Regions from separate parts of the Pseudocitrobacter cyperus genome, predicted to be linked through region 1. Evidence: predicted binding sites of a transcription regulator. Region 1 holds the regulator's gene; the other holds the start of a gene.
The links. The regulator LexA, encoded in region 1, represses DNA repair genes until DNA is damaged. The targets are predictions, from matches to a motif close to TNCTGTATGTACATACAGNA.
Positions count from the first base shown of each region.

Region 2: the regulator LexA is predicted to act here: its motif matches at 2,639-2,658, upstream of dinB (DNA polymerase IV).

Region 1 is NZ_JAYMYY010000008.1:93,019-97,216, reverse strand. Features, by position in the region: gene plsB (glycerol-3-phosphate 1-O-acyltransferase PlsB) at 1-1,244, opposite strand, end outside; gene VSR74_RS20275 (diacylglycerol kinase) at 1,375-1,743, shown strand; gene lexA (transcriptional repressor LexA) at 1,853-2,461, shown strand; gene dinF (MATE family efflux transporter DinF) at 2,530-3,885, shown strand; gene VSR74_RS20260 (CsbD family protein) at 3,994-4,198, shown strand, end outside.
Region 2 is NZ_JAYMYY010000012.1:19,723-23,920, forward strand. Features, by position in the region: gene VSR74_RS22285 (NADH:ubiquinone reductase (Na(+)-transporting) subunit D) at 1-517, shown strand, start outside; gene nqrE (NADH:ubiquinone reductase (Na(+)-transporting) subunit E) at 521-1,117, shown strand; gene nqrF (NADH:ubiquinone reductase (Na(+)-transporting) subunit F) at 1,130-2,353, shown strand; gene nqrM ((Na+)-NQR maturation NqrM) at 2,356-2,571, shown strand; gene dinB (DNA polymerase IV) at 2,676-3,731, shown strand; gene VSR74_RS22310 (GNAT family N-acetyltransferase) at 3,734-4,177, shown strand.

The sequences.
Region 1 (4,198 bases):
CGAGTCCCGCCGCGAAGCATTGCCTGAATGGTCATCGACAGGGTGCCGGTTTTCGGGTCCAGCAGACGGCCAGTACGGGAACGCCCGCCTTCCACAAAGTATTCAACAGAGTAGCCACGGCTGAACAGCTCGCCGAGATACTCACGGAACACGGTGGAATAGAGTTTGTTGCCCTTAAAGGTGCGGCGAATAAAGAATGCGCCCAGGCGGCGGAAAATCGGGCCGGCTGGCCAGAAGTTCAGGTTGATACCGGCAGCAATATGCGGCGGCACCAGGCCCTGGTGATACAGCACATAGGAGAGCAGCAGGTAGTCCATATGGCTACGGTGGCACGGCACATACACAATCTCGTGACCATCGTGCGCCAGTTGGCGAACGCGTTCGGCGTTGTTGACGTTGATCCCCTGATACAAACGGTTCCAGGTGAAGCCCAGAATACGGTCAGTCAGGCGAATCATTTCATAAGAGAAGTTGGCTGCAATCTCTTCCATGAGTGCAATGGCGTTCTGCTGCGCTTTTTCATGGGAGATTTTTTTGCTACGCGCTTCATCTTCAACCGCTTTCGCAATCGCCCGGGAGGCGAGTAGCTTGTTAAAGAGATCCTGACGCGCAGGCAGGCGCGGCCCTACAGCAGCCAGGCGCTGGCGGGCAAAGTGCATGCGCGCCACGCGCGCCAGTTTCTGCGCGATTATTTTATCGGTGCCATGCTCATCGGCCATACGGCGCAGCGAGACGGACGGCGAGAAGCGCACGAAGCTGTCGCGGCCGAGCCAGGAAACGGCAAAGAATTTCTGAATGCCGTTCAGCATGCGCAGCGGCGGATTCACTTCGCCTTTTTCACGCCCCGGACGACGACCAAACATCACCGATACCGGCACCATCTGCACATCCAGATTCGGATTGCTGCGATGCAGATCGAGATAGTCGTGGAACAGCTTGATAGACTCTTCTTTCGGCGTGTAATAGGTGAACACCCGCGGGCCGCCGTGAATAAACACGTAGCGGGGCAGCAGGGTGCCGTCGATCTCCAGCGGTTCTAGCGGGTCGGGGAGATCGTGCGCCAGGCACTGGGCGCGCAAGGTCAGTAGGTCGGCCTTTGAGTTATAAGGCAGGACGTACATGATAGGGCGCGACGTATCGAGCCCCAATTCCTGGGCAGGTTCTGCCGGAATAGACTTGCTTTTTACCAGTACACTTAATGGTAAATTCAGTAATTTGTAGTAAATTCGTGGCCAGCCGGACATAAACGATGTAAAGCCTCTGGTTAATCATGCAAATGCGCGGCAAGAATATCAGAAAGTCAGCAGGATTTCTGTTCTACCGCCGATAACAACTACTGTCATTGATGCGTATAACGCTAAAAGGTTCTATTTGATGGCCAATAATACCACTGGACTCACCCGAATTATCAAAGCGGCTGGTTATTCCTGGAAAGGTTTTCGTGCGGCGTGGGTCAATGAAGCCGCGTTTCGCCAGGAAGGGGTCGCCTCGGTTGTGGCCATTATCATCGCCTGCTGGCTGGATGTAGACGCCATTACGCGCGTATTACTGATTGGCTCTGTTCTTTTGGTGATGATAGTGGAAATTCTCAATAGTGCGCTGGAAGCGGTGGTTGACCGTATTGGTTCTGAGTATCACGAACTCTCCGGACGGGCGAAAGATATGGGGTCGGCGGCGGTGCTGCTGGCGATTTTCGTTGCGCTGATGACCTGGGCTATGTTGCTGTGGCCGCTTTTCCGCTGAGTCTCGCATAATCTGCGAAAACTCCTGTATTTTGTGTGTTTTGCGGTTCCAAAATAGCCATCAACTGTATATACTCACAGCATAACTGTATATACACCCAGGGGGCGGAATGAAAGCGTTAACGACCAGGCAGCAAGAGGTGTTTGATCTCATTCGAGATCATATCGGCCAAACGGGCATGCCGCCAACACGTGCGGAAATTGCTCAGCGCCTGGGGTTCCGGTCCCCGAATGCGGCGGAAGAGCATCTGAAAGCGCTGGCGCGCAAAGGCGTCATTGAAATTGTTTCGGGCGCATCGCGCGGCATTCGCTTGCTGGTGGAAGAAGAAACCGGCCTGCCGCTGATTGGCCGGGTCGCCGCCGGTGAGCCGCTGCTGGCGCAGCAGCATATTGAAGGTCACTACCAGGTTGACCCGTCGCTGTTCAAACCGAATGCCGACTTCCTGCTGCGGGTTAGCGGTATGTCGATGAAAGACATCGGCATTATGGATGGCGACCTGCTCGCGGTGCATAAAACGCAGGATGTTCGAAATGGCCAGGTCGTCGTGGCTCGCATCGACGAAGAAGTGACCGTGAAACGCCTGAAAAAACAGGGCAACGTCGTTGAACTGTTGCCGGAAAACAGCGAGTTTTCCCCGATTGTCGTCGATCTTCGCCGTCAGAACTTCTCCATTGAAGGGCTGGCCGTTGGCGTGATCCGCAACGGCGAATGGCTGTAATCCTCTCCCGATAACAACGGCGCATCATGCGCCGTTGTTCGTTCTCTTTTCTGTTCAGGTTCCTAACCATGTCGCTCTTCACGGCTGCCGACAAGGCATTATGGCGTCTCGCCCTTCCCATGATTTTCTCCAATATCACGGTTCCCCTGCTGGGCCTGGTGGATACCGCGGTGATTGGCCATCTCGATAGTGCGGTGTACCTCGGCGGCGTGGCGATTGGCGCAACGGCAACCAGCTTCCTGTTTATGCTGCTGCTTTTTTTACGTATGAGCACGACCGGTTTGACCGCGCAGGCTTTTGGCGCGAAAGACCCTGTTCGTCTGGCTCGCGCGCTGGTGCAGCCGCTGCTGCTGGCGCTGGGGGCGGGGCTACTTATCGTACTGTTCAAAGAGCCGCTGATTAATCTGGCGCTTGCTATTGTCGGTGGCAGCGATGCGGTGCTGGAGCAGGCGCGGCGTTTTCTTGAAATCCGCTGGCTGAGTGCGCCGGCATCGCTGGCGAACCTGGTGCTGTTGGGCCGGTTGCTGGGTGTTCAGTACGCCCGGGCTCCGGTTATCCTGCTGATTGTCGGTAATATTCTGAATATCGTCCTCGACCTCTGGCTGGTGATGGGCCTGCACATGAATGTGCAGGGTGCCGCGCTGGCAACGGTCATCGCCGAATATGCCACCATGGCAATCGGCCTGCTGATGGCGCGCAAGGTGCTGGTTCTGCGGGGCATTTCGGTTGCAATGCTGAAAATGGCCTGGCGCGGCAACATCCGTAGCCTGCTGGCGCTCAATCGCGACATCATGCTGCGCTCGTTATTACTTCAGCTTTGCTTTGGCGCGTTGACTGTGTTTGGTGCGCGGCTGGGTAGCGATGTCGTCGCGGTTAACGCGGTGTTGATGACGATGCTCACCTTCACCGCCTATGCGCTGGATGGCTTCGCTTATGCCGTTGAGGCGCACTCCGGGCAGGCTTACGGTGCGCGTGATGACAGTCAGTTACTCAGCGTCTGGCGCGCGGCCTGCCGCCAGGCGGGGATCGTCGCACTGGCTTTTGCGCTGGTTTACGCGCTGGCTGGCGGGCACATCGTCGCAATGTTGACGTCATTACCCTCCCTGCAGCAGCTTGCCGATCGCTACGTATTCTGGCAGGCGGTGCTTCCGGTGATTGGTGTCTGGTGTTATCTGCTGGATGGCATGTTTATTGGTGCGACGCGCGGCGCGGAGATGCGTAACAGTATGGCGGTTGCTGCCGCGGGTTTTGCCCTGACGCTCCTGACAGTACCGATGTTGGGCAATCATGGCCTGTGGCTGGCGCTGGCGGTCTTCCTTGCTCTGCGTGGGCTGTCTCTGGCAGTTATCTGGCGTCGCCATTGGCAGAATGGGACGTGGTTTGCCGCCCCCTCATCTCACCCGATGGTTAAAGATTCTGAATAGTGAATCATCGGCGATATCCTCATCTACACTTATTATCACGTTCAGCAGAAATGAACGTCGAAGGACGATGCGATAACGCAACCATGATCGAACGATAAGGAGCCGATGATGAATAAAGACGAACTCAGCGGTAACTGGAAACAGTTCAAAGGTAAAGCGAAAGAACAATGGGGCAAACTGACCGACGATGATATGACCGTCGTCGAAGGTAAACGCGATCAGCTTGTCGGGAAAATCCAGGAGCGGTATGGATACGCGAAAGATCAGGCCGAAAAAGAGGTCAAAGACTGGGAAACCCGTAACGACTATCATT
Region 2 (4,198 bases), on a different contig from region 1:
GGAAACCGCGTTCGTGATGACCATAGCGGTAACGCTGGTGACGGCGTTCTCCAGCATGTTTATCTCGATGATCCGCCACCATATCCCGAACAGTGTCCGCATCATCGTGCAGATGGCGATCATCGCCTCGCTGGTGATCGTGGTCGATCAGATCCTGCGCGCGTTTGCCTATGAGATCTCTAAACAGCTCTCGGTATTTGTGGGTCTTATCATCACCAACTGTATCGTAATGGGGCGTGCGGAAGCTTATGCGATGAAAGCGCCGCCTCTGGCGAGCTTTATGGATGGCATCGGCAACGGCCTCGGCTACGGCGCCATTCTGCTGATTGTTGGCTTCCTGCGCGAGCTTATCGGTAGCGGTAAGCTTTTTGGGATAACGGTTCTGGAAACGGTGCAAAATGGTGGCTGGTATCAGCCGAACGGCCTGTTCCTGCTGGCGCCGAGCGCCTTTTTCATCATCGGCCTGCTAATTTGGGCGCTTCGTACCTGGAAGCCGGAACAGCAGGAGAAGGAGTAACCGATGGCTCACTATATCAGTCTCTTTGTGCGTGCCGTTTTTATTGAAAATATGGCGCTGGCGTTCTTCCTGGGGATGTGTACCTTCCTCGCGGTGTCAAAAAAGGTCTCAACGGCGTTTGGTCTTGGCGTGGCGGTGACGCTCGTGCTGGGGATTTCCGTTCCGGCGAATAACCTGGTCTATAACCTGGTGCTGCGCGACGGCGCATTGATGGACGGGGTTGATCTCAGCTTCCTGAGCTTTATCACGTTTATCGGCGTGATTGCGGCGCTGGTGCAAATCCTTGAGATGATCCTCGATAAATATTTCCCGGCGCTTTACACCGCACTGGGGATATTCCTGCCGCTTATCACCGTCAACTGCGCCATCTTCGGTGGCGTGTCGTTTATGGTGCAGCGCGATTATAACTTCAGTGAATCCATTGTTTATGGCTTCGGTTCCGGTATCGGCTGGATGCTGGCGATCGTCGCGATGGCAGGGCTGCGCGAAAAAATGAAGTATTCAAATGTGCCTGCGGGCTTGCAGGGTTTAGGGATCACCTTTATCACCACCGGATTGATGGCGCTTGGTTTTATGTCTTTTTCCGGCGTACAGCTATAAGGGGCGAATAAAATGGAAATTATACTTGGCGTAGCCATGTTCACCCTGATCGTTCTGGCGCTGTCGGTGCTGATCCTGTTTGCTAAATCAAAACTGGTCAACTCAGGCGATGTGGTGATTGAAATCAACAACGAAGCCGACAGGCAGATCCGAACGCCTGCGGGCGACAAACTGCTGAATACGCTCTCCAGCAACGGCATTTTTGTCTCATCGGCCTGCGGAGGCGGCGGCTCATGTGGGCAGTGCCGGGTGAAAATCAAAGAAGGCGGTGGCGATATCCTGCCGACGGAACTGTCGCACATCTCCAAACGCGATGCCAAAGAGGGCTGCCGTCTGGCCTGCCAGGTCGCGGTGAAGCAGGACATGAAAATTGAACTGCCTGAAGAGATCTTTGGCGTCAAAAAATGGGAATGCGAGGTTATCTCTAACGATAACAAAGCCACGTTTATTAAAGAGTTGAAGCTGGCTATTCCGGAAGGGGAAGTGGTGCCATTCCGCGCCGGGGGCTATATTCAGATTGAATGCCCATCGCACAAAGTGGCCTATGCTGATTTCGATGTGCCGGATGAGTATCGTTCCGACTGGGATAAATTCAATCTCTTCCGCTACGTCTCTGAAGTAAAAGAGCCGACGGTGCGCGCCTATTCGATGGCGAACTACCCGGAAGAAAAAGGCATCATCATGCTCAACGTGCGTATTGCCACACCACCGCCGAGCGTGCCAGATGCGCCGCCGGGGATTATGTCCTCTTACATCTGGTCGCTGAAGCCGGGTGATAAGGTGACAATTTCCGGGCCATTTGGGGAATTTTTCGCAAAAGAAACCGACGCCGAAATGGTCTTTATCGGCGGTGGGGCAGGGATGGCGCCGATGCGTTCGCACATTTTCGACCAGCTTAAACGCCTGCATAGCCACCGGAAAATCAGCTTCTGGTACGGCGCGCGTTCGCTGCGTGAAATGTTCTATCAGGACGAGTTCGAACAACTGGCGCGAGATAACCCGAACTTTACCTTCCATATTGCGCTTTCTGATGCGCTGCCGGAGGACAACTGGACGGGTTACACGGGCTTTATCCATAATGTCCTATATGAAAACTACCTGCGCGACCACCCGGCCCCGGAAGATTGTGAGTTCTACATGTGCGGGCCGCCGATGATGAACGCTGCGGTCATCAAAATGCTGAAAGACCTGGGTGTGGAAGATGACAACATCATGCTTGATGACTTTGGAGGCTGATGATGCTCACGGTATTTCTGGCGACGTTTGCCATTTTCGCGCTGGTGATCCTCGGTATGTCGCTGGGGTACATCATTAAGCGTAAAAGTATCCAGGGCAGTTGCGGCGGCATTTCCTCGCTGGGGCTGGAGAAAGTCTGCGACTGCCCGGAACCGTGCGATGCGCGCAAAAAGCGCATGGCGCGCGAAGCGTTGCAGAAGGAAAGGCGGATATTGTAGTGCCGGGGGGAGGGACAGGCCGGGGGTGAAAACCCGGCACGATCCCTCTTCTCACTTACTTCATTTATACTGTATACTTGTCCAGTAACATCCGGGGGCAACGTATGCGCAAAATTATCCACGTCGATATGGACTGCTTCTTCGCAGCGGTAGAGATGCGCGATAATCCCGCGTTGCGCGACATCCCCATCGCCATTGGCGGCAGCCGTGAACGACGCGGCGTCATCAGTACGGCTAACTATCCGGCACGTAAATTCGGCGTGCGCAGTGCGATGCCCACCGGCATGGCACTCAAACTCTGCCCGCACCTGACTCTGCTACCGGGCCGTTTTGATGCTTATAAAGAAGCCTCAAATCACATTCGCGAAATTTTCTCTCGCTACACCTCGCTTATCGAACCGCTATCGCTGGATGAAGCCTATCTTGACGTCAGCGACAGCGTGCATTGCCATGGCTCTGCCACGCTTATCGCGCAGGAAATTCGCCAGACTATCTTCAACGAATTGCAGCTTACTGCTTCCGCTGGCATCGCACCGGTGAAATTTCTTGCCAAAATCGCCTCCGACCTCAACAAGCCCAACGGCCAGTTTGTTCTCACGCCTGCTGATGTCCCGGCATTCCTGAAAACGCTGCCGCTGGAGAAAATTCCCGGCGTTGGGAAAGTCTCGGCGGCAAAGCTCGAAAGCATGGGGCTGAAAACCTGTGAAGATGTGCAGAAAAGCGATCTCGCCATGTTATTGAAACGCTTTGGTAAATTTGGCCGCGTATTATGGGAGCGCAGCCAGGGGATTGATGAACGGGCGATCAACAACGAGCGATTAAGAAAATCCATCGGCGTGGAACGTACACTGGCTGAAGATATCCATGACTGGTCTGACTGCGAAGCGATTATCGAACGTCTCTACCCGGAACTGGAGCGGCGGCTGGCGAAGGTCAAACCCGACCTGCTGATTGCCCGCCAGGGCGTGAAACTCAAATTTAATGACTTCCAGCTCACGACTCAGGAACACGTCTGGCCGCGTCTGAACAAAGAAGACCTGATTGCCACGGCCTACAAAACCTGGCACGAACGCCGCGCCGGGCGCGGTGTCCGGCTGGTGGGGCTGCACGTCACGCTGCTTGATCCACAACTTGAAAGACAACTGGTGTTAGGACTTTAATCATGAACATTCGCCCCTGGCAGCCGCATGAACTGCCGCAGTTGAGTCAGATTTTCCTGCGCGCGGTGTTTGAAACCGCCAGCCAGCATTATTCCCCCGCGCAAATCGCCGCCTGGGGTCAGGTGGATGACGCACAGTGGCGGCAGAAATTAGCCTCTTCCGTGGTGCTGGTCGCAGAAGTGGACGGCGAGGTTGTCGGTTTTATCACGGCCGTAGGGCATTACATCGACCTGCTTTTTGTCTCGCCAGATTACGCGCGGCAGGGGATTGCCGGGGCGTTGTTACGAGCATTGCTGGCGAAAATGCTACCCGGAAAAGTCACCGTGGCGGCGAGCATTACGGCAAAACCGTTCTTTGAAGGTCAGGGATTTGTACTGGTGCGCGAGCAAAATGTGGAGGCGAGGGGAGAGTGGTTTATTAATTACCTGATGGCGCGCGACGTATAAAAAAGCCGGGCGGTGACTGCG